3 regions of the Micromonospora sp. WMMD987 genome follow, and region 2 is predicted to be linked to each of the others. Evidence: riboswitches for the same ligand, from Rfam matches in the RefSeq annotation. Region 2 holds a riboswitch; each other region holds the start of a gene.

Region 1 (7,441 bases), 930 kb from region 2:
TGCCGAGCTGGGCGAGCCGACGGTCCGCCACGTGCTCCAGGTAGGCCCGCATGTCCTGAAGCGACAGCCCGGAGACGCCCTGGTCGAGCAGGTCCTCGGCGAACTGCGCCTCGCACTCGACCGCCTCGGCGAGCATCTCGGTGACCTGCCGCTCCAGCTCGGCGTCGAACAGCTCCGGCTCCTCCCGCCGGACGGTCTCCACCACGTCGAACGCGAACGCCATGTGCATCGACTCGTCGCGGAACACCCAGTTGGTGCCCGACGCCAGCCCGTTGAGCAGGCCCCGCGACCGTAGGAAGTAGACGTAGGCGAACGCGCCGTAGAAGAACAGCCCCTCGATGCAGGCCGCGAAGCAGATGAGGTTGAGCAGGAACGCCCGCCGGTCCGCGCGGGTACGCAGCTCCCGCAGCGCGAAGACCGAGTCGATCCAGCGGAAACAGAACTCGGCCTTGCGCCGGATCGACGGGATGTTCTCGATGGCGGCGAACGCGGCGAAGCGTTCCTGCTCGTCGGGGACGTACGTGTCGAGCAGGTTCAGGTAGAACTGCACGTGCACGGCCTCCTCGAACAGCTGCCGGGACAGGTACAGCCGGCCCTCCGGGGAGTTGACGTGCTGGTAGAGGTTGAGCACCAGGTTGTTGGCGACGATCGTGTCGCCGGTGGCGAAGAACGCCACCAGCCGGGACATCAGGTGCCGCTCGGCCGGCGAGAGCCGTTCCAGGTCGGCCAGGTCGGAGTGCAGGTCGACCTCCTCCACCGTCCAGGTGTTACGGATGGCGTCGCGGAACCGGTCGAAGAAGTGCGGGTACCGCATCGGGCGCAGGGTGAGGTCCATGCCGGGGTCGAGCAGCAGCTGCCGCCCGGCGGTACGGGGTTCGTCGACGGTGGTCACTGGCACGCCTCGCAGCTCTCGGGGTTCTCCAGGGAACAGGCCAGCGCCTCGGCGTCGGCCGCGACGGCCGAGGCGACGGTGACGGTGGCCTGCTGGATCCGGGTCGCCGGACGCGACCGCAGGTAGTAGGTGGTCTTCAGCCCGGACTTCCAGGCGTACAGGTACATCGAGGAGAGCTTGCCGATGGTCGGCGCGCTGAGGAACAGGTTCAACGACTGCGACTGGTCGACGTACGGCGCCCGCGCGGCGGCCAGGTCGATCAGTGCCCGCTGCGGCAGCTCCCACGCGGTGCGGAACAGCTCCCGCACCTCGGCGGGCAGCTCGACGATGCCCTGCACCGAGCCCTCGGCCCGCTTGATCCGGTCGCGGATCTCCGGCGTCCACAGCCCGCGCGCCTTCAGCTCCCGCACCAGGTACGTGTTGACCTGGAGGAACTCCCCGGACATGGTTTCGCGCTTGAACAGGTTGGACACCTGCGGCTCGATGCACTCGTAGCAGCCGGCGATCGACGCGATCGTGGCGGTCGGGGCGATCGCCACCAGCAGCGAGTTGCGCAGGCCGTGCGCCGCGATCCGGGTACGCAGCGCGGCCCAGCGCCCGGTCTGGGTGGGCTCGGCCCCCCACAGGTCGGGGTGCAGGTCACCCCGGGCCGCCCGGGTCTGCGGGTACGCCGGGTGCGCGCCGAACCGTTCGGCCAGGTCGGTCGAGGTCTCCAGCGCGGTCAGGAAGATCTCCTCCTGCACCCGGGTGGACAACTCCCGGGCCGCCGCCGAGTCGAACGGCAGGCGCAGCGCGAACAACGCGTCCTGGAGCCCCATCAGCCCCAGCCCGACCGGCCGCCAGCGCGGGTTCGAGGCCGCCGCCTGCTCGGCCGGGTAGTAGTTGATGTCGATCACCCGGTCCAGGAACACCACCGCCGTCCGGACGGTCTCGCGCAGTTTGTCCCAGTCGACGCCGTCGCCGGTCAGGTGCGCGCCCAGGTTGACCGACCCCAGGTTGCACACGGCGGTCTCGGTGTCGCTGTTGACCTCCAGGATCTCGGTGCACAGGTTGGACAGGTGGATCGTGTTGCCCGGCACACCGGTCTGGTTGGACAGCCGGTTGGACGGATCCTTGAACGTCATCCACCCGTTGCCGGTCTGCGCCAGGGTGCGCATCATCCGTCCGTACAGGTCCCGTGCCCTGACGGTGCGGACCGCATTCTTCTCGGCGACCCGGTACGCCGCGTCGAACTCCTCGCCGTACAGGTCGGGCAGTTCCGGGGCGTCCGACGGGTCGATCAACGACCACTCGCCGTCGGCCTCGACCCGGCGCATGAACTCGTCGGGGATCCAGTTGGCCAGGTTGAGGTTGTGGGTACGCCGGGCCTCCTCGCCGGTGTTGTCCCGCAGCTCCAGGAACTCCTCGACGTCCGGGTGCCAGGGTTCCAGGTAGACGCAGGCCGCCCCCTTGCGCCGGCCGCCCTGGTTGACCGCCGCGACCCCGGCGTCGAGGGTCTTCAGGAACGGCACGATCCCGTTCGACCGGCCGTTGGTGCCCCGGATCAACGCGCCCCGGCCGCGCACCCGCGTGAAGGAGATGCCGATGCCGCCGGAGAACTTCGACAGCTTCGCCACCTGGTGGTACCGCTCGTAGATCGAGTCCAGCTCGTCGCGCGGCGAGTCGACCAGGAAACACGACGACATCTGGGTGTGCCGGGTGCCCGAGTTGAACAACGTCGGGGAACTCGGCAGGTAGGCCAGCGACGACATCAGCCGGTAGAACCCGACCGCCTCGTCGGGCGTGGTGGACAGCCCGCAGGCCACCCGCAGCAGCCAGTACTGCGGGGTCTCCACCACCAGCCGCGACCGCGGGTGCCGCAGCAGGTACCGGTCGGCCACCGTCCGCAGCCCGAAGTACTCGAACCGCAGGTCACCTGTGGGGTCGACAGCGTGGTCGACCTGCCCGGCGTGCCGGGCCACGAACGCGGCGGTGTCGTCGGCGATCAGGCCGAGACCGTGGGCGTACCGGACGGACTGGCTGAAGCCCGCCACCGCCTGCCCGCGTACCTCCTTCGCCACGGATGCGGCCAGCAGCCGCGCCGCCAGCCGGGAGTACTGCGGTTCCGTGCCGATCAGCTCCGCCGCCGTCTGGATCGACAGCCTGTCCACCTCGGCCGTGGTCGCCCCGTCGTAGAGGCCGGCGACCGTCGTGGTGGCCACCCGCAGCGGGTCCACCTCGGGCAGGTCGGTGGCCCACCGCCCGACCGCTCTGACGATCCGGTCGACGTCCACCGGCTCGGTGCCGCCGTCGGGCGTGCGCACCCGCAGCACCGGCCGGCGCGGCTCCACCTCGCCCACACCGGGTGGGGGACTCTCCTGTACGACCGTCATGACCTCTCCTCGCCGTCACCGATGACCATCGGACGCGGGAGAACGCCAACGGGCGCGGCGCGACGGCCGCCCCGGAACCTGGCGTCGGTCGTCCCGCGCGACCTCAGGCCGCCGCGCGCGGCAGCGCACGGCGCGCTGGCAGGTCTTCGGACTCGCGGGCCTGACCGGGGTCCACCGGTCGCCTACTGGCCGTCGCTTCCCGGACCTCGCGGTCCAGTGCTCGATGACGGCGGTCGTTCCCACTCACCGCTGCGGGGCAGTCCCGGATTTCCACCGGGTTCCCTGTTGCCTCGACCGCACCCGTCCGGGTGGGGCGAACCAGCTGCGTGGCACACCATATATGGCGTGCATGGGGGAGAGGCAACACTAGATGTCGCGGGGGCGTGTCGGATAACTCTCATCCGACCGTCCGGTGGCCCGCAGCGACGCCAGCAGCCGCAGCGCGTCGGCGTCGGCGCTGCCGGGCTCGGCGGTGAAGACCAGCATGACCGGCCCGGGGCTGCCGGGCAGCGGATAGGTGTCCCAGTCCAGGATGATGTCGCCGACCCCGGGGACCTGGAAGGTCTTGGTGCCGCTGACCGACTCGCGCACGTCGTGCCGGGACCACAGCCGACGGAACTCGGCGCTGCGGATGCTCAGCTCACCGACGATCGCGGTGGCCCGGGGATGGGTGGGGTCGGTGGCGACCGCGGCCCGCAACATGCCGATGTAGTCCATCGCCTGCCGCTCCCAGGCCGCGCACCGCCGCGTCCGCGTCGCCGCCTCGTCGAACATCAGCAGCAGCATGTTGAGCCGGTCCGGCGGGTGGCCGGCCGGGTCGCCGAGCAGCGCCACCGCCCACCGGTTCCAGGCGAGCAGGTCCAGGTGGCGGCCGAGCACCACCGCCGGGGTGTCCATCACCCGCAGCAGCCGCCGGGTGCTCTCCGGCACCCGCTCCGGACCGTGGTCCACCCGGGCCGGCACCGGCCGGCGGGCGGCGCGGGCCAGGGTGAACAGGTGCCGGCGTTCCCCGGCGTCGAGCCCGAGCGCGGCGGCGAGCGCGTCCAGCACGTCGTCGGACGGGCGGACCTCGCGACCCTGCTCCATCCGTTGGTAGTAGTCGGTGCTCAACCCGGCCAGCAGCGCCAGCTCCTCGCGGCGCAGCCCGGTGACCCGGCGGCGTCCGCCCGGCTCCAGGCCGACGTCGCGGGGGTGCAGCCGGCCGCGCCGGGCGCGCAGGAAGTCACCGAGTTCGCGGGCGTACGGATGGGTCATGGGGCCAGTGTGGCGCGGCCCGGACCGGCCCGGGTAGGTCTGCGGGACCTAGGCAACCGGGAACGACCGCGCCCGGCCGGTCCGCCCCTAGCGTCGACGCTCCCACCCCGACCGACCAGGAGCAGCAGATGACATGGACCACCGACCGCATCCCCGACCAGCACGGCCGCACCGCCGTCGTCACCGGCGCGAACTCGGGACTCGGCCTGGTCACCGCCGCCGCGCTGGCCCACCGGGGCGCGCACGTCGTGCTGGCCGTCCGCGACCCCGCCGCCGGTCGGCAGGCCGCCCGCCGGATCGGCGGGACCGTCGAGGTACGCGAGCTGGACCTGGCCTCGCTGGCCTCGGTACGGGCGTTCGCGGCGCGGCTGGCCGCCGACCATCCGGTGCTCGACCTGCTGGTCAACAACGCCGGCGCGGTGCTGCTCGGGCCGCGCCGCACCAGTGTCGACGGCCACGAGCTGCACCTCGCCACCAACCTGCTGGGCCACTTCGCGCTGACCGGCCTGCTGCTGGGCAACCTGGCCGCGGCAGGGGCCGCCCGGGTGGTCAGCCTCAGCTCGATCACCCACCGCAACGCGCACCTGGACTTCGCCGACCTGATGGGCGAGCGCGGCTACCGGGGCACCACAGCGTACGGCCGGTCCAAGCTCGCCACCACCGTCTTCGGCGTCGAACTGGACCGTCGGCTGCGCGCCGCCGGGTCGCCGGTCCTCAGCGTGCTGGCCCACCCCGGCGTCACCCGTACCAACCTGACTCCCCGGGCGTGGGAGCACCGGGGCCGGTGGGGCCGGGTGATCGCCCGGCTCGGCCTGCTGGCCACCCAGCCGGTGGAGCGGGGCGCGTTGCCCCAGCTGCGCGCCGCCACCGATCCCGGGGTACGGGGTGGCCAGTTCTTCGGCCCGGCCCGGTTCTTCCAGACCCGGGGTCCGGTCACCGAGGTCCGGTACAGCCCGGAGGCCGCCGATCCGGTCGTCGGCCGTCGGCTCTGGACGGCGGCCGAGGAACTGACCGGCGTCGGCTACCTCTGACACAGGGGCGCACTAGCATGGCTGCGGTCGGTGACGGCGGCGGAGACGAGGCGAGATGAGATGGCTGGGGCGGGTGCTGGGCGGTGGGAGCCGGCAGGTCCAGGAGGATCCGGTCCGGCAGGCGGCGCTGTCGGCCGAGGTGCGGCAGCGGTTCGGCACCCACCTGGCCGTCCGACCGGCCGACCAGGTGGCGGCGATCGTCGGCCTGCTCGACGACGGGGACGGCCTGGCGGTGGCGGCCGCGATCGTCGGTGAGTTCGCCGCCGCGGCCCACGCGGACCTGCTGGCGCAGACGGCGGAGCTGTACCGGCGTACCGGTCACCGGTTCCCGGTGGACCGGCGCAACTACCGGCCCCTGTGGCGGGAGGCCGGCGGGCGGCTGCACTGGCCGCTGTTCGCGCTGCCGGGCGGCCTGCACCCGTACGTGCACGTCGCCGCCGCCGCCACCGTGGTGGGGGCGCGGGCGTCGCAGCTGGTCCGGGCGACCGACCCGCATCCCCTGCTCGCCCACCTGTTCGAGGTGCTCGACCTCACCACCTGCGGCTGGGAGTACGGCCGGGTGCGGGTGGACCACGACGGGGCGTCACTGGTCGGTCGGCTGATCTCGACCACCCGGGACGTCCGGGCGGCGATGAAGGAGCCCCCGTCGCTGCCGCCGTCGGTGCGCGAACTCATGCGCACCAACCGGACGGTCGACGTCTTCGACCTCACCGGCGGCCGGGTCGTCGGCACCATCAACGTGGGCGGTGAGCTGCGACCGGCGCTGCTGACCTGACGCCGGGCCGACCGGCGGCCGACGCGGCTGCCGCCGGCCGGGTCCGCCGACCGCCGTCGACGCCCCGGTCCGGCGCACCGCCCACGACCGGGTCAGGCGAAGACCAGTTCCAGGTGGTGGTCGAGGACCGCCGTCGCCTGCTCCGGGGTGTACTGCCCGCCGAGCAGGTACATCCCCAGTCCCTCCACCAGCGCCAGCAACCCCGCCGCGGCGTCCGACGCTGCCCCTGCCCGGCCGGCGGGTGACGCCGGTGGACGCGGCAGCAGCCCGGCGACGAACTCCACCAGTTGCTCGGTGTCCGGCCGCAGGCCGGGAGCCGCCGCCGGGTGCAGGGCGGTCCAGGACAGGAACGCCAGCGCCACCCGGCCGTCCGCGCGGGCCGCCTCGTCCAGCGGCAGCAACGCCTCCAGCAGGGTGCGCAGCAGCAGTCGGGGCGCCGGGTCCGGGCCGAGCGCCGCGACCGCCGACTCGACCCGTGCCCGGCCCCGGTCGCGGACGACGGACAGGGCGAACGCCATCATCTCGTCCTTGGTGGTGAAGTAGTGCTGCACCATCCCGGCGGAGACCCCCGCCTCGGCGGCCACGTGCCGCAGGCTCACCGCCTCCAGGCCCCGGTCGGCGGCGACCCGCATGAGCGCGTCGGCGATCAGGGTGCGCCGCTGGCGGGGGTCGACCCTCTTGGGCATCGGGGTCCTACCGTCCCGTCGTCACGGTGCCGGCCGCACCGTCCACGGTGACCACCTGGCCGGTGACGATCCGCGAGGTGACGCCCGGCACGCTGATCACGGCCGGAATCCCGTACTCGCGGGCCACCGTGGGGCCGTGCGCCATGATCGCGCCGGTCTCGGTGACCAGGGCCGCGGCGGTCAGGAACAGCGGCGTCCAGCCCGGGTCGGTGGTGGCGGTCACGAGGATCTCCCCGGGTTCGAGGTACGCGGTGGCCGGGTCGGTGATCACCCGGGCCGGGCCGGTCACCCTACCCGTCGCCGCCCCCACGCCCCGCAGCAGTCCCTCCCCGTCGTCGCTGGCCGGCAGGGTGCTCTCCACGTCGGTCCCGTCGGAGAGGATCGCCACCGGCACCACCCGGCGGCGCAGTTCGCGCCGGTGCGTCGCCCGG
Region 2 (7,441 bases):
GTCCTCAGCGGGTCGTCGTCCGGCACCGCGCGCACCGACCGTAGACGACGACACCGTGGGGATGACCCGACGGATCCGTGTCGACCCCGACGGCGCGGGCGGCGGCCAGGCTCGCCGCAACCGCCTCGGCCGGCAGCTGCCGCATGTCGCCGCAGGAGCCACAGACGGCATGGTGATGGGCGTCGTCGGCGAGCCCGAAGGTCGTCGTTCTGCCGACCGGCACGGTGTGGGCGATGCCCAGCTCGACCAGTTGCCGCAGCACCCGATGCACCGTCGACAGTTCCACGACCACGCCACGGGCGAGCAGGGCTCGATACACCTCGCTCACGGTGAGGTGCCCGCGGCCACCGACAGCGTGGGCGAGTTGGTCGAGCACTCCGCGGCGGGCCGCGGTGTTGCGCAGGCCAGCGCGGCGTAGTCGCTGCACCGCGGCGTTCACCCGCTCGGTCTCCGACGTGGTCAACCGCCGCTCCTCGCCGCGCAGTCACCGGTTCTATTGCAAGATAGTGGCAAGAGCATAGTTACGGCAGCAACCACGAGGAGTTCTGATGGCGGTCTACACCCTGCCCGATCTGCCCTACGACTACGGCGCGCTGGAGCCGGCCATGTCGGGCCAGATCCTGGAGCTGCACCACGACAAGCACCACGCCGCGTACGTCAAGGGCGCCAACGACGGCCTGGAGCAGCTCGCCGAGGCCCGCGCGAAGGGGGACTTCTCGACCCTGGTCGGCCTGGAGAAGACGTACGCGTTCAACCTGTCCGGGCACGTCTTGCACACGATCTTCTGGGGCAACCTGTCCCCGGACGGCGGTGACCGTCCCGACGGTGAGCTGGCCGCCGCGATCGAGGAACACTTCGGCACGTTCGACGCGTTCGCCGGGCAGCTGTCCGCCGCCACCAAGGGTGTGCAGGGCTCCGGATGGGGCGTGCTGGCCTGGGAACCGCTCGGGCAGCGGCTGATCGTGGAGCAGGTCTACGACCACCACGGCAACGTCGGCCAGGGCTCCATCCCGCTGCTGGTCTTCGACGCCTGGGAGCACGCCTACTACCTGCAGTACCGCAACGTCCGGCCGGACTACGTCGACCGGCTGTGGAACCTGGTCAACTGGTCGGACGTGATCGCCCGCTTCGACGCCGCCCGCGCCACCACGCCGAAGATCTGACGGTGACCAGCCCCACCCCGGCAGCGGCCGAACTGGTCCAACGCGCCGCCGGGGTCATCGCGGCCAAGCATCGCGGTGACCTCGGCGGCGCCGAGGAGCTGCTCGCCGCGTTCGGTTCCGAGCAGGCCAAGAGCCTCGGCTTCTACCTCCTGGCGGACCTGGGCCTCGGGCTGCTCCGCGCGCAGAGCGGCCAGTCCATGGACGATCTCGTACGGGAACTGTCCCTGCTCGTCGCCGTCACCGCCACCCCGCCCGACAGCTGACGGCGGTGGTCATCCGGTCGGTGCCGACGGCGCCACCAGACGTGCCGACGGCACCGACCGGAACGCCCGAGCCCGCGCGGCGCCTGCCGTCTTCCCCCGGCCGGCCCGCCGGCCGCGCCGCGCCGCGGGCCAGCGAGCGGGACGGTCGACCGTGGGGCGTCCCGAACCGCCTCACCCTCCTGCCAATATGATGCAGTTGCAAAGATGAGGCAACAAAGGGGGCGTTGTGCAGACGGCGGAGATCAAGCGGCGCTTCCTGGCGCACTTCGAGGCCAACGGACACACGGTGGTGCCCTCGGCACCGTTGCCCGCGATCTCGGATCCGAACCTGCTGTTCATCAACGCCGGAATGGTGCAGTTCGTCCCCTACTTCCTCGGCCAGCAGGCCGCGCCCTACCGGACGGCCACATCGGTGCAGAAGTGCATCCGGACGCCGGACATCGACGAGGTCGGTAAGACCAGCCGGCACGGCACGTTCTTCCAGATGAACGGCAACTTCTCGTTCGGCGACTACTTCAAGGCCGGGGCGATCCCCCTCGCCTGGGAGCTGTCGACCACCCCGGTGGAGCAGGGCGGTTTCGGGTTGGACCCGGAGCGGATCTGGGCGACGGTCTACCTGGACGACGACGAGGCGTACGACCTGTGGCTCAAGACCGGCGTGCCGGTCGAGCGCATCGTGCGGCGGGGCAAGGCGGACAACTTCTGGTCGATGGGCATCCCCGGCCCGGCGGGTCCCTGTTCCGAGCTGTACTACGACCGCGGCCCGGCCTACGGCGCCGAGGGCGGTCCGGAGGTCGACGAGGATCGCTACCTCGAGTTCTGGAACCTGGTGTTCATGCAGTACGAGATCGCCGACGTGGCGTCGAAGACCGACTTCCGGATCATCGGCGAGCTGCCGAACAAGAACATCGACACCGGGATGGGCCTGGAACGGATCGCCTCGATCCTGCAAGGGGTGGACAACCTCTACGAGATCGACGAAGTACGTCCCATTCTGGCCAGGGCCGCCGACCTGACCGGCAAACGGTACGGTGTGCACTCCGGGCAGGCGGCCAGCCAGTCCCACCCCGACGACGTCCGCCTGCGGGTCATCGCCGACCACGTCCGTACCGCGCTCATGCTCATCGGCGACGGGGTCAACCCGTCCAACGAAGGCCGGGGCTACGTGCTGCGGCGGATCATGCGTCGGGCGATCCGCGCCATGCGCCTGCTCGGCTGGCAGGGCAAGGCCCTGCCCGAGCTGCTTCCCGTCGCCCGCGACTGCATGGCCCCGTCGTACCCGGAACTCGCCGCCGACTTCGACCGCATCTCCTCGGCCGCCTACGCCGAGGAGGACACCTTCCTCGGCACGCTGCGCGCCGGTACCACCATCCTCGACACCGCGATCGCCGAGACCAAGAAAGCCGGACGCTCGTCACTGCCCGGCGACAAGGCGTTCCAACTGCACGACACGTACGGCTTCCCGATCGACCTCACCCTGGAGATCGCCAACGAGCAGGGCCTGACCGTGGACGCCGACGGGTTCCGGGCACTGATGACCGAGCAGCGCACCCGCGCGAAGGCCGACGCGAAGGCCCGCAAGACCGGCCACACCGACCTGTCGGCCTACCGGACGGTGCTGGACGCGCACGGACCCACCGACTGGTTGGCCTACGAGACGCTCGACACCGAATCCCGGGTCGTCGCGATCTGGTCCGGCGGCGCGACGGTGGACACCGCCGGGGCCGGCGACATCGTCACCGTCGCACTGGACCGCACCCCGTTCTACGCCGAGAGCGGCGGACAGGACTCCGACGCCGGCCTGCTCACCGGCCCGAACCTGCGCGCCGAGATCATCGACGTGCAGCGACCGGTCAAGGGCCTGATCGCGCACACCGTCCGGATCCTCGACGGCAGCCTCGCCGTCGGTGACCCGGTGCACGCCGCGGTCGACCCCGAGTGGCGCATCGGCGCCCGGCAGGCCCACTCGGGCACGCACGTCGTGCATGCCGCGCTGCGCCAGGTCCTCGGGCCGAACGCGCTGCAGTCGGGCTCGTACAACCGGCCCGGCTATCTGCGCCTGGACTTCGCCTGGCGCGGCGGCCTGACCGACACCACCCGCAGCGAGATCGAGGAGGTCGCCAATCTGGCGATCCGCCGTGACCTGCCCGTCGAGGTCCGCCACCTGCCGCTGGCACAGGCCCGCGCCGAGGGCGCCCTGGCCCTGTTCGGCGAGACCTACGACGACACCGTCCGGGTCGTCGAGATCGGTGGCGAGTGGTCCCGCGAGCTGTGCGGCGGCACCCACGTCGCGCACTCCGCGCAGATCGGCTCCCTCGCCCTCACCGGCGAATCGTCGGTCGGCGCCGGCCAACGTCGCATCGAAGCGGTCACCGGGATCGAGGCGTTCCGCTACCTGGCCCGCGAACGTGACCTCGTCAGCCAACTCGCCGCCCAGCTCAAAGCCCGCCCCGAGGAACTCCCCGACCGGATCACCACCCTGCTGGCGCGACTCAAGCAGACCGAACGCGAGGCCGACGACCTGCGCGGCCGGCTGATCGACCTGGACGCCGACACGTACGCCGCCAACGCCGTCGACCTCGACGGCGTCGCCTACGCCGGTATCACCACCACCGGCGACGCCCGCCGTCTCGCCGAGAAGGTCCGCGATCGCCTCGGCCGTCGCCCCGGCGTCGTCGGCGTCGTCGCCGGGGCGAGCATCGTCGTCGCCGTCACCCCCGCCGGTGTGCACCGCGGCCTGGCCGCCAACGACCTGATCAAGAGTCTGCTGGCCGGTAAGGGCGGTGGCAACGCCGCGTCCGCCCAGGGCAGAGCCGACGCGGATCCGGCGGAGCTGCTCGACCGGCTGCGGGACCTCGCCCGCGCCGCATGACACCTGACGCCGCTGACCTGCTGGCCGGGATGCAACGTGCCGTGGGGATCGTCGCCGCCCGCCACCGCGGCGACCTCCCCGGCGTCCAGGCGCTCACCGACGCGTTCACCGACGACGCCGAACGCGCCCACGCCTTCCTCCTGCTCACCGAACTCGCCCTCGCGATCACCAGCGACCACACCGGTAGGGAGTTACCCGTCATCGTCCGGGAGATCTCCCTGCGCATCGCCGCCCTCGCCGCCGCCGACTGACCCCACCACCCCAGGTCCCGCCGCCACCGTCCGGCACCCGCACAACAGGATCCGGCCCGGAGACGAACACGTCTGGCACGCGCCCCGGACGCCGGCCGCGGCGGGCGGCGGTGGGGCGGTAGGATCGCGGGCGGTGCTGGTTCGCCCCTCCCGTGCGCGGGTGGGGCGTCGTAAGAGGGAACCCGGTGCGAGACCGGGACTGCCCCGCAGCGGTGAGTGGGAACGACCGCCGTCAACGAAGCACTGGACCGCACGGTCTGGGAAGCGACGGCCAGTAGGCGACCCTGTGTCACGCCCACGAGTCCGAAGACCTGCCAGCGCTGCGCGTACCGCCGGTACGCGCCGTCGGCGGCCTCTCGGGAGGGCCAGGGCGGAATGCCGGTTACGCCGTGGCGTATCCGTCTTCCTCTCGGGTGGTCGTCGGACACCGCGAGGGAAGGACCACCTGTGACCACCTCATTCGGGCAGAGCACCGTGCTCGGCTATCCCCGTATCGGTTCCCACCGCGAGTGGAAAAAGGCCGTCGAGGCGTACTGGGCCGGCACGCTGGACGCCGCGGGCCTGGAGGACGTCGCGGCCGGGCTGCGGGCCGAGGTGTGGCGGACGCTGCGTGACGCCCGGCTCGACGCGATCCCGTCCAACACGTTCTCCTACTACGACCACATGCTCGACACCGCCGTCGCGGTCGGTGCGGTCCCCCGCCGGTTCGCCCGGCTCGGCCTCGGTCACCTCGACACCTACTTCGCCATGGCCCGTGGTGTCGATGCCGCGCCCGCGTTGGAACTCACCAAGTGGTTCGACACCAACTACCACTACCTGGTGCCGGAGATCGACCCCGACACCGTGTTCGCGGCGAATCCGGCAAAGGCGCTGGGCGAGTATGCGCAGGCACGTGACCTCGGCATCACCACCCGTCCGGTGCTGGTCGGGCCAGCCACCTTCCTGCTGCTGGCCAAGGGCGACGACCCGTTCGCCCGGCTCGACGACCTGGTCGACACGTACGCCCGGATCCTCACCGCCCTGGCCGACGCGGGCGTGGCCTGGATCCAACTGGACGAACCCGCCTACGTCGCCGACCGCACCCCGGCCGAGATCGACGGTCTGCGGCACGCCTACCGACGCCTCGGTGAGCTGCCCCACCGCCCCCGGATCTTCGTCGCCACCTACTTCGGTGACCTCGGCGACGCGCTGCCGGCGCTGCTGGACACCCCGGTCGAGGCGGTCGGCCTGGACCTGGTCGCCGGCCCGGGCAACCTGCACCGGCTCGCCGCAGCCGGTCCCCTGCGCGGCAGGACCGTCGTCGCCGGTCTGGTCGACGGGCGCAACATCTGGCGCACGGATCTACGCGCCGCTGTCGCCGCCGGTGCCACGGTCGGCGGACTGGCCGACCACGTGGCGGTGTCCACGTCCTGTTCGCTGCTGCACGTCCCGGTCGACCTGTCCGCCGAGACCTCCCTCGACCCGGAACTGTCCGCTCGACTCGCGTTCGCCCGGCAGAAGGTCGACGAGGTGGTCCTGCTCGGCCGGGCGCTGCGCGACGGCACCACCAGCCTGCCGGCCCCGCCGCCGTCCGTCCCGCCGGCGTGGCGGCACGATGACGTACGCGGCCGGTTGGCGGCGCTGCGCCCCACCGACCGGCACCGCGGCGACTACGCCGAGCGGGCCGCCCGCCAACAGGAACGGTTGGGGCTGCCGGACCTGCCGACCACCACGATCGGCTCGTTCCCGCAGACCACCGAGCTGCGCCGGGCCCGTGCCGCACACCGCGCCGGCACTCTCGACGACGCCGGCTACACGCAGCGGATGCGCGCCGAGGTGGAGCAGGTCATCCGGTTGCAGGAGCGGCTGGGCCTGGACGTGCTGGTGCACGGTGAGCCGGAGCGCAACGACATGGTCCAGTACTTCGGGGAGCAGCTCGACGGTTTCGCCGCCACCACGCACGGCTGGGTGCAGTCCTACGGCTCCCGGTGCGTCCGCCCGCCGATCATCCACGGGGACGTGGCCCGCCGTGCCCCGATGACCGTCGAGTGGTCCACCTACGCGCAGTCGCTGACCGACCGCCCGGTCAAGGGCATGCTCACCGGCCCGGTCACCATCCTGGCCTGGTCGTTCGTCCGTACCGACCAGCCCCTGGCCGACACCGCCGACCAGGTCGCGCTCGCGCTGCGCGACGAGTGCCGCGACCTGGAGGCCGCCGGGATCCGGATCATCCAGGTCGACGAACCCGCCCTGCGGGAGACCCTGCCGCTGCGCCGGGCCGACCAGACGGCGTACCTGGACTGGGCGGTGAACGCGTTCCGTCTCGCCACCAGTGGCGTCGCCGACGACACCCAGATCCACACCCACCTGTGCTACAGCGAGTTCGGCGAGGTGATCACCGCGATCGACGCTCTCGACGCCGATGTCACGAGCATCGAGGCGTCCCGCTCGAAGATGGAGATCCTCGACGACCTCGCCGCGATCGGCTACCGCCGGGGCGTCGGCCCCGGGGTGTGGGACATCCACTCGCCCCGCATCCCGCCCCACGATGAGGTGGTCGACGCGCTCCACCGGGCCGTCGCGGCCGTGCCCGCCCGGCGGTTGTGGGTCAACCCGGACTGCGGTCTGAAGACCCGTGCCTACGCCGAAGTCGAGGCGTCCCTCCGACACCTGGTCGCAGCCGCCATCGAGGTCCGCCGGAGCTGATCGGGCAGGTACGGGCGGGCTCCCTCACGGAGTCCGCCCGTACCTCCTGCGCATTCCGCCTACGGGCAGGCCCGGGCGGCTCGGGTGAGTGCCCTGGGTGCGGCTGGTGTCCGTCTCCTTTGCCGAGTCGGGTGAACTCGACAGGGAGCGGTGCGGTCGCGCGCAGCACCGGATGTCGTGCTGTCGCCGATGGCCGACCCGCCCGCG
Region 3 (7,441 bases), 570 kb from region 2:
CGGTGGGGCGGCGCCGACCGGCGCGGCGACGACGGTCGGGCGGGTGACGCCGGCCCCCGGGCTGGACCGGTTCTCGTTCAACCAGGCCACCGCGCAGCACTGGCCGCTGGCGGAGGCGGTCGCCGGCTGCGCGGCGGCCGGCGTGCCCGGAATCGGGCTGTGGCGGGAACCCGTCCAGGAGTACGGCCTCGACCGGGCGGCGCGGCTGGTCCGGGCCGCCGGGCTGACCGTCACCTCGCTGTGCCGGGGCGGGTTCTTCACCACCCCGGACTGGTGGGACGAGAACCGGCGGGCCATCGAGGAGGCGGCCACCCTCGGCACCCGGGAACTGGTCCTGGTCTCCGGTGGGCTGCCACCCGGCAGCCGCGACCTCGACGGTGCCCGACGACAGGTCGCCGACGCCATCGCCGCGCTCGCCGACGAGGCGGCGGCGGCCGGGGTACGGCTGGCCATCGAGCCGCTGCACCCGATGTTCAGCGCCGACCGGTGCGTGATCGCCACCCTCGGACAGGCGCTCGACATCGCCGAACGCTTCGACCCGGCGGTGGTCGGGGTGGTGGTCGACACCTACCACGTGTGGTGGGACGACACGGTGTACGCGCAGCTCATCCGTGCCGGCGACCGGATCGCCGCGTTCCAGGTGGCGGACTGGGTGACCCCGCTGCCGGAGGGGGTGCTGCTCGGTCGGGCACTGCCCGGCGAGGGCTGCGTGGAACTGCGCCGGCTGCGCGAGGCGGTCGACGCCGCCGGGTACACCGGACCGGTCGAGGTCGAGGTGTTCCAGGCCGCGCTCTGGTCCCGGCCCGGTCCGGACATCCTCGCCGCCACCATCGACGCCTACCTCGCGCACGTGCCCTGACCCCGGCCGGCGGGTCACCGCGGCGGTGTCCCCCGGACGGTCGTCCCCGGCGTGGGCCGTAGCGTGAGGGGTGACCCGAGGAGGCGGCATGCTGCGGTGGACCTGGTTGCGGACCGCCGCCGGCCGGCTGCGCGGAGGTTGGCTGCCGGTCGTCGAGACCACCCTGGCGGCCACCGTGGCCTGGGTGCTGGCCACCCGGATCGTCGGCCACCCGCAGCCCTTCTTCGCCCCCGCCGCCGCGCTGATCGTTCTCGGTCAGGCGCGGGGTCAGCGGGTGCGCCGCGCGGTCGAGGTGGTGCTCGGGGTGGCCGCCGGTGTGCTCGTCGCCGACCTGGTGGTCCAGGCCCTCGGACCACGTACCACCTGGACGGTCTTCACGGTCATCCTGCTCACCATCGCCCTCGCGGTAGCGGTCGGGGCGAGCACCGTCTCGGTGGTGCAGGCCGCCGTCTCCGCTCTCTATCTGGTGGTGGTCTCCCCGGCCACCGAGTCGCTGGTGCCGTTCCGGTTCGTCGACGCGTTGATCGGTGGCGGGGTGGCGGTGGTGGCCAGCCAGCTCATCGGCGTCCGCCGGCCGCTCGCCCCGCTGGTCGCCGCGTTCCGGTGTACCTTCGACGACCTCGCCGCGGTGCTGGAGCAGGTGGCCGCCGCCCTCGACCGGCACGACGCGCCCGCCGCGGTGGCCGCCCTGGAGCAGGCCCGGCAGCTCGACGTGGAGCCGCTGCGCGAGGCCGTCCTCGCCGCCGGTGAGGCGGTCCGGCTGCACGTCCGCCGTCGCCGGCACATCGGCCGGCTCCGGAGCGTGGACGCCTCCATCGGCCAGCTCGACTACGCGGTACGCAACGTCCGGGTGCTGGCCAGGGCAGGGGTGACGTTCAGCCGGCTGCCCGCCCCCGTCCCGCCCGAGCTGGGCGCCGCGCTGCGCGACCTGTCCCGGGCCGTCGAGGCGGCCGGTCGGGCGCTCGCGGCCGACCTGGAGGGCGCGGAGGAGGTCGGCGACCGGCACGCCGAGGACGCCGACCGGGCCGCCCTGGCGGCGGTGCGGACCGCCGGGCGGCTCTTCACCCCCGGCCAGAGCCTGCCGCTGGCGATGATCGTCGGCCAGATCCGGGCCACCGCCATCGACCTGTTGCGCGGGGTACGCGCCGACGACGACGCCGCCGTGCTGGCCCGGGTGGACGAGGCGCTCGGGCTGCCCGCGCTCTGACGCGCCTGTGGTAAGGAGCGCATACCGCTTGTGGGCGTGACGGATCCGGTGTGAGATCGACGGCGGCACCGTCATACCCGGAAGGACCGCACCGTCGTGAGCGTAACCAGCCCACCCCACAGCGCCGTACCCGCGGCGGTGCTGGCCGCCCGCAACGGCGTCACCGTGGTCTTCGCCCTCAACGGGCTCGCCGTGGCCACCTGGTTCGCCCGGGTTCCCGCCGTCCGGGAGGCGCTCGGTCTCAGCGCCGGCCGGCTCGGTCTGCTGCTGCTGGCCATGTCCGGCGGCGCGGTGCTGGCGCTGACCAGCGCCGGCCTGGTGACCCAGCGGTTCGGCCCCGCCCGCACCGTGGTCGGCTCGACGGTGCTGGTGGCGGCCGGGCTGGCCGGGGTGGGCCTGGCCGCCGGCCCGCTCGGTTCGCTGCCCGGCGTCGCGGTCGGCCTGTTCGCCCTCGGCTACGGCTCCGGCACCTGCGACGTGGCGATGAACGTCGAGGGCGCGGCGGTGGAGAAGCGCCTGGGCCGTACGATCCTGCCCCGGTTCCACGCCGCCTGGAGTCTCGGCTCGGTGGCCGGCGCGGGCCTCGGTGCCGGCGCGGCCCGGCTCGGTGTGCCGATCAGCGTCCATCTCGCGGTGCTGGCGGCGCTGGTCCTCGGCGGCACCCTGCTCGGTGCCCGGCTGTTCCTGCCCGCCGCGCACGCCGAGGGCGGGTCGACCCGTCGCGGCGGCCTGCTCGCGGCCTGGCGGGAACCGCGCACCCTGCTCATCGGCGCGCTGGTGCTGGTGATGGCGTTCACCGAGGGCAGCGCGAACGACTGGCTGGCGGTCGCCTTCGTCGACGGCTACGGGGCCAGCGAGGCCGCCGGCGCCGCCGTCTTCGGGGTTTTCGTCGCCGGTATGACCATCGGTCGGACCGCCGGCACCGTGGCCATCGACCGGTGGGGCCGGGTGCCGGTGCTGGTCGGCACGATCCTGCTCGCCGCCGCCGGCTCGCTGCTGGCGGTGCTGGCCGGTTCCGGCCCGCTCGCCGTGGTCGGGGTGGTCCTCTGGGGACTCGGCGCGTCCCTCGGCTTCCCGGTCGGGATGAGCGCCGCCGCCGACGACGAGGACCGGGCTCCCGCCCGGGTCAGCGTCGTCGCGGTGATCGGCTACACGTCGTTCCTGGCCAGTCCGCCGCTGCTGGGTCTGCTGGGGGACCGGGTCGGCATCCTGCACGCCCTGCTGGTGGTGCCGGTGCTGCTGCTCCCGACGCTGGCCCTGGTGCCGGCGACCCGCCCGCCGGCCGGACCGAAGCCCACCGCGCCGACAGTAAAAAGCTAGCAGTCACCGACCGTCACCGGTATCGGCTGCGCGCCCGATCACCCGGGCGGCCGGTGCTGGCTAGGGTCGCCGGATGCCGACCGAGATCACCGCCGCAGCGGCGGACCGCTGGACCCTGGGTGACCGCACCGTGCACCGACTGGGGTTCGGCACCATGCGGATCACCGTGCACCCCGACCGGGACCGGGCGGTGCGCCTGCTGCGCCAGGCCGTCGACCTGGGGGTCGACCACCTCGACACCGCCGCCTTCTACGTCTCGCCGGGCGGCACGCTGCGGGTCGGCACCGGCCCCGCCCGGTACGCCACCGAGCTGATCCGCGCCGCGCTCGCCCCGTACCCGGAACACCTGGTCGTCGCCACCAAGGTGGGCATCCGGTACGACCCGGCCCTCGGCGTGCATGAGGAGGCCGGCCCGGCGCAGCTGCGCGCCCAGGTGGAGGAGAACCTGCGTCGCCTGGGCCGCGACCACCTCGACCTGGTCAACCTGCGGATCGTCAAGCGCCCGCCCCCGGACTCCGTGGCTGAACGCTTCGGCGCGCTGGCCGAGATGCGCGACGCCGGACTGATCCGGCACCTGGGCCTGTCCAACGCCCGCCTCGACCACCTCGACGAGGCGCAGGGCATCGCCCCGGTGGTCTGCGTGCAGAACAACTACGCCCTGGACAACCGTGGAGACCAGGACGCCCTGATCCGCGAGTGCGCCGCCCGGGGGATCGCCTACGTGCCGTACTTCGCGTTGGCCGGGACCAACCGGGAGGGCGGGGCGCGCACCGACCACGCCCCGGCGGTCCTCACCGTCGCCCGCGCCCACCACGCCACCCCGCAGCAGGTACGGCTCGCCTGGATCCTGCACCAGGGTCCGCACGTGCTGGCCATCCCCGGCACCGGGGATCCGGCCCACCTGGTCGAGAACGTCGCCGCCGGCGCGCTGCGGCTCAGCCCCGACGACCTGACCGCCCTCGACCGGTCGTGAGGGGTTCGCAGCAGACTGTCACCGAGTTCGCAGTGTCCTACCAGGTAGGGATGCTGCACTGGAGGGACGCCGAGGAGAGGAGCGGGCAGATGGGCTGGATCCACCGGCGGCCCTGGGTCGCCGAGAGCATCCCGACCAGGCTCGACCGGGAGGCCACCCGGGAGGACCTGACCGCGTTGACGGACTTCGTGACCACCCACCGTGGAGTGGAGTTCTATCTGGAACCCGAGACCACCGCCACCGACACCACCGTGGTGGCGATCGCGCACGACGGGGAGTGGATCCGCCGCCGTGCCGGCTCCCCGCGGGCGGCGGCGAAGCTGGCCCACCGGCACGCGGTGCCGCTGTACGAGGCGGCGAAGATCGGTTATCCGGAACGGATGCGCGCCTGGAACCGGCTCCACCCCGAGCGCCGCGCCCGCTGACCGCCGCGCCCACCGACCGCCGCAGCCATGTGCCGCCAGAGGCGCGGCTGCGGCGGTCCGGTGCTGTTCGGCCTCGTCACCGGGTCGCCGGGTGCGCCGCCGGGCCGGCCGCCGCCGTTGACCCGGGGTAAGGAGTGTGGCAGCATTCGCGGCCTGACGGCAGTGAAGGAAGTCGGTGCGATTCCGACGCGGTCCCGCCACTGTCACCGGGGAGCGATCCCCCCTCGTGGGTCACGACCGTGCGTGTGCGGTTGGAAGGCCGGGGGTGAGCGTCGATCCGGGAGCCAGGATACTTCGGCCGTCGGAGAACCCCAGGGCGTGGACACCCGAGGAGGAACCGATGACGCGCAGCGTCGCCACCGGCCCGATGACGGCCGGTGATCCCCGCAGCATCGCCGAGCGTGTGCCGCCGCGTGCCGGCACCGTTCCCACCGCCGGCCGTCGCCGGGTCGGTTGGCCTGCCGGACACCGCTGACGCCCGGTCCGACCACCCTGCCGTCCGGCGGGGTGGTCGGTACCCCCGTCGCCGCTGACCGGCCTCCCTCCCGCCCCGACCGGCCCGGCCCCGTGGTCGAGCCGGCCGTCACTCTCCGGAGCCGCACGTGCGCATCCTGCTGCTGTCCACCGCCGACACCGACCTGCTCGCCGCCCGCGCCAGCGCCGCCGACTACCGGCTCGCCAACCCCACCCGGGTCGAGCGGGACGCCGTACCGGCCCTGCTCGACGGCGTGGACCTGGCCGTCGTACGACTGCTCGGTGGCCGGCAGACGTGGCCGGACGGCCTCGCCGCGGTGCTCGGCTCCGGCGTGCCCACGATCGTGCTCGGTGGCGAGGCGGTGCCCGACGCGGAGCTGATGGCGGCGTCCACGGTGCCCTCCGGGGTGGCCACCGAAGCCCTGTCCTACCTGGTCGAAGGGGGTGCGGAGAACCTCGCCCAGCTGGCCCGGTTCCTCGGCGACACGATCCTGCTGACCGGTGAGGGCTTCGACCCGCCCACCCCCACCCCGCCGTACGGCATCCTCGACCGCCGCCCGACGCCCCGCCCGGACACCGGGACCGGGGGGCCGCCGGACGGCGACGGGCGGCCCACGGTGGGGATCGTGTTCTACCGGGCGCACGCGCTGGCCGGCAACACCGGTTTCGTCGAGACCCTCGCGGACGCGGTCGACGCGGCCGGTGGGCACCCGCTGCCGATCTTCTGCGGCTCGCTGCGCGGACTCACCCCCGGCGACGGGCCGCTGGAACTCTTCGCCCGCTGCGACGCCCTCGTCGTCACCGTTCTCGCCGCCGGGGGGACGGTCGCCGCCGACGCCTCCGGCGGTGGTGACGAGGACGCCTGGGACGTCGGCGCGCTGGCCGCCCTCGACGTACCGGTGATCCAGGCGCTCTGTCTGACCAGCACCCGCGAGCAGTGGGCCGGCAGCGACGCCGGGCTCTCCCCGCTGGACGCGGCGATGCAGGTGGCCATCCCCGAGTTCGACGGCCGGATCGTCACCGTGCCGTTCTCGTTCAAACGGATAGACGCCGACGGGCTGTCGGTCTACGCAGCCGACGCCGAGCGGGCCGCCCGGGTCGCCGGGATCGCCGTCCGGCAGGCCCGGCTGCGGCACCTGCGGCCCGCCGACCGGCGGCTGGCGGTCGTGCTCAGCTCCTACCCGACGAAACACTCCCGGGTCGGCAACGCCGTCGGGCTGGACACCCCGGCCTCGGCGGTACGGCTGCTCGCCGCCCTCGCCGCCGCCGGCTACCACCTCGGCGACGCGCCACCGCCCACCGACGGCGACGCGCTGATCCACGCGCTGATCGCCGCCGGTGGCCACGACGTCGAGTGGCTCACCCCGGAACAGTTGTCCGCCGCCGAGGCCCGGGTGCCCGGGGAGACCTACCGGCGCTGGTTCGACCAGGTGCCGGCCGACCTGCGGGACCGGATGCGGGAACACTGGGGCGAGCCACCCGGCGGGCTCTACACCGACGGCGGTGACATCGTCCTGGCCGGGCTGCGGTTCGGCAACGTCACCCTGCTGATCCAGCCGCCACGCGGCTTCGGCGAGAACCCGATCGCCATCTACCACGACCCCGACCTGCCGCCCAGCCACCACTACCTGGCCGCGTACCGGTGGCTGGCCGCACCCGTCGACGACGGCGGCTTCGGCGCGGACGCCGTGGTGCACCTCGGCAAGCACGGCACCCTGGAATGGCTGCCCGGCAAGGGCCTCGGGCTGGCCGCCGACTGCGCCCCCGACGCCGTGCTCGGCGACCTGCCGCTGGTCTACCCGTTCATCGTCAACGACCCCGGCGAGGGCACCCAGGCCAAGCGGCGGGCGCACGCCGTCGTCGTCGACCACCTGGTGCCCCCGATGGCCCGCGCCGAGACCTACGGCGACCTGGCGAAACTCGAACAGCTCCTGGACGAGTACGCCACCGTGCAGGCGCTCGACCCGGCGAAGGTGCCGGTGGTCCGGGGGCAGATCTGGGAGCTGGTGCGCGCCGCCGAACTGCACCACGACCTGCACACCGAGGCGATGCCCGCCGCCGACGACTTCGACGACTTCGTGCTGCACCTCGACGGCTACCTGTGCGAGGTCAAGGACGTGCAGATCCGCGACGGACTGCACGTCCTGGCCGAGGTGCCCACCGGGGAGGCCCGGGTCAACCTC

What was found. Region 2 has a riboswitch for cobalamin ahead of metE (5-methyltetrahydropteroyltriglutamate--homocysteine S-methyltransferase). Riboswitches for the same ligand answer to the same signal wherever they lie in the genome.
Region 1: linked by a shared signal. The riboswitch ahead of O7612_RS12445 (ribonucleoside-diphosphate reductase subunit alpha) and the one ahead of metE (5-methyltetrahydropteroyltriglutamate--homocysteine S-methyltransferase) in region 2 are both predicted to bind cobalamin.
Region 3: linked by a shared signal. The riboswitch ahead of cobN (cobaltochelatase subunit CobN) and the one ahead of metE (5-methyltetrahydropteroyltriglutamate--homocysteine S-methyltransferase) in region 2 are both predicted to bind cobalamin.

The regions. Positions count from the first base shown of each region.
Region 1 covers NZ_CP120861.1:2,950,883-2,958,323, forward strand. The annotation lists gene O7612_RS12440 (ribonucleotide-diphosphate reductase subunit beta) at 1-835, opposite strand, end outside; gene O7612_RS12445 (ribonucleoside-diphosphate reductase subunit alpha) at 889-3,264, opposite strand; cobalamin riboswitch at 3,384-3,602, opposite strand; gene O7612_RS12450 (helix-turn-helix transcriptional regulator) at 3,631-4,518, opposite strand; gene O7612_RS12455 (oxidoreductase) at 4,647-5,549, shown strand; gene O7612_RS12460 (hypothetical protein) at 5,605-6,324, shown strand; gene O7612_RS12465 (TetR/AcrR family transcriptional regulator) at 6,417-7,010, opposite strand; gene O7612_RS12470 (PEP/pyruvate-binding domain-containing protein) at 7,018-7,441, opposite strand, start outside.
Region 2 covers NZ_CP120861.1:3,883,183-3,890,623, forward strand. The annotation lists gene O7612_RS16345 (transcriptional repressor) at 5-463, opposite strand; gene O7612_RS16350 (superoxide dismutase) at 549-1,163, shown strand; gene O7612_RS16355 (superoxide dismutase) at 1,166-1,426, shown strand; gene alaS (alanine--tRNA ligase) at 1,653-4,298, shown strand; gene O7612_RS16365 (superoxide dismutase) at 4,295-4,549, shown strand; cobalamin riboswitch at 4,670-4,883, shown strand; gene metE (5-methyltetrahydropteroyltriglutamate--homocysteine S-methyltransferase) at 4,997-7,234, shown strand.
Region 3 covers NZ_CP120861.1:3,313,503-3,320,943, forward strand. The annotation lists gene O7612_RS13920 (sugar phosphate isomerase/epimerase family protein) at 62-859, shown strand; gene O7612_RS13925 (FUSC family protein) at 948-2,066, shown strand; gene O7612_RS13930 (MFS transporter) at 2,163-3,386, shown strand; gene O7612_RS13935 (aldo/keto reductase) at 3,460-4,359, shown strand; gene O7612_RS13940 (hypothetical protein) at 4,449-4,784, shown strand; cobalamin riboswitch at 4,950-5,079, shown strand; gene cobN (cobaltochelatase subunit CobN) at 5,387-7,441, shown strand, end outside.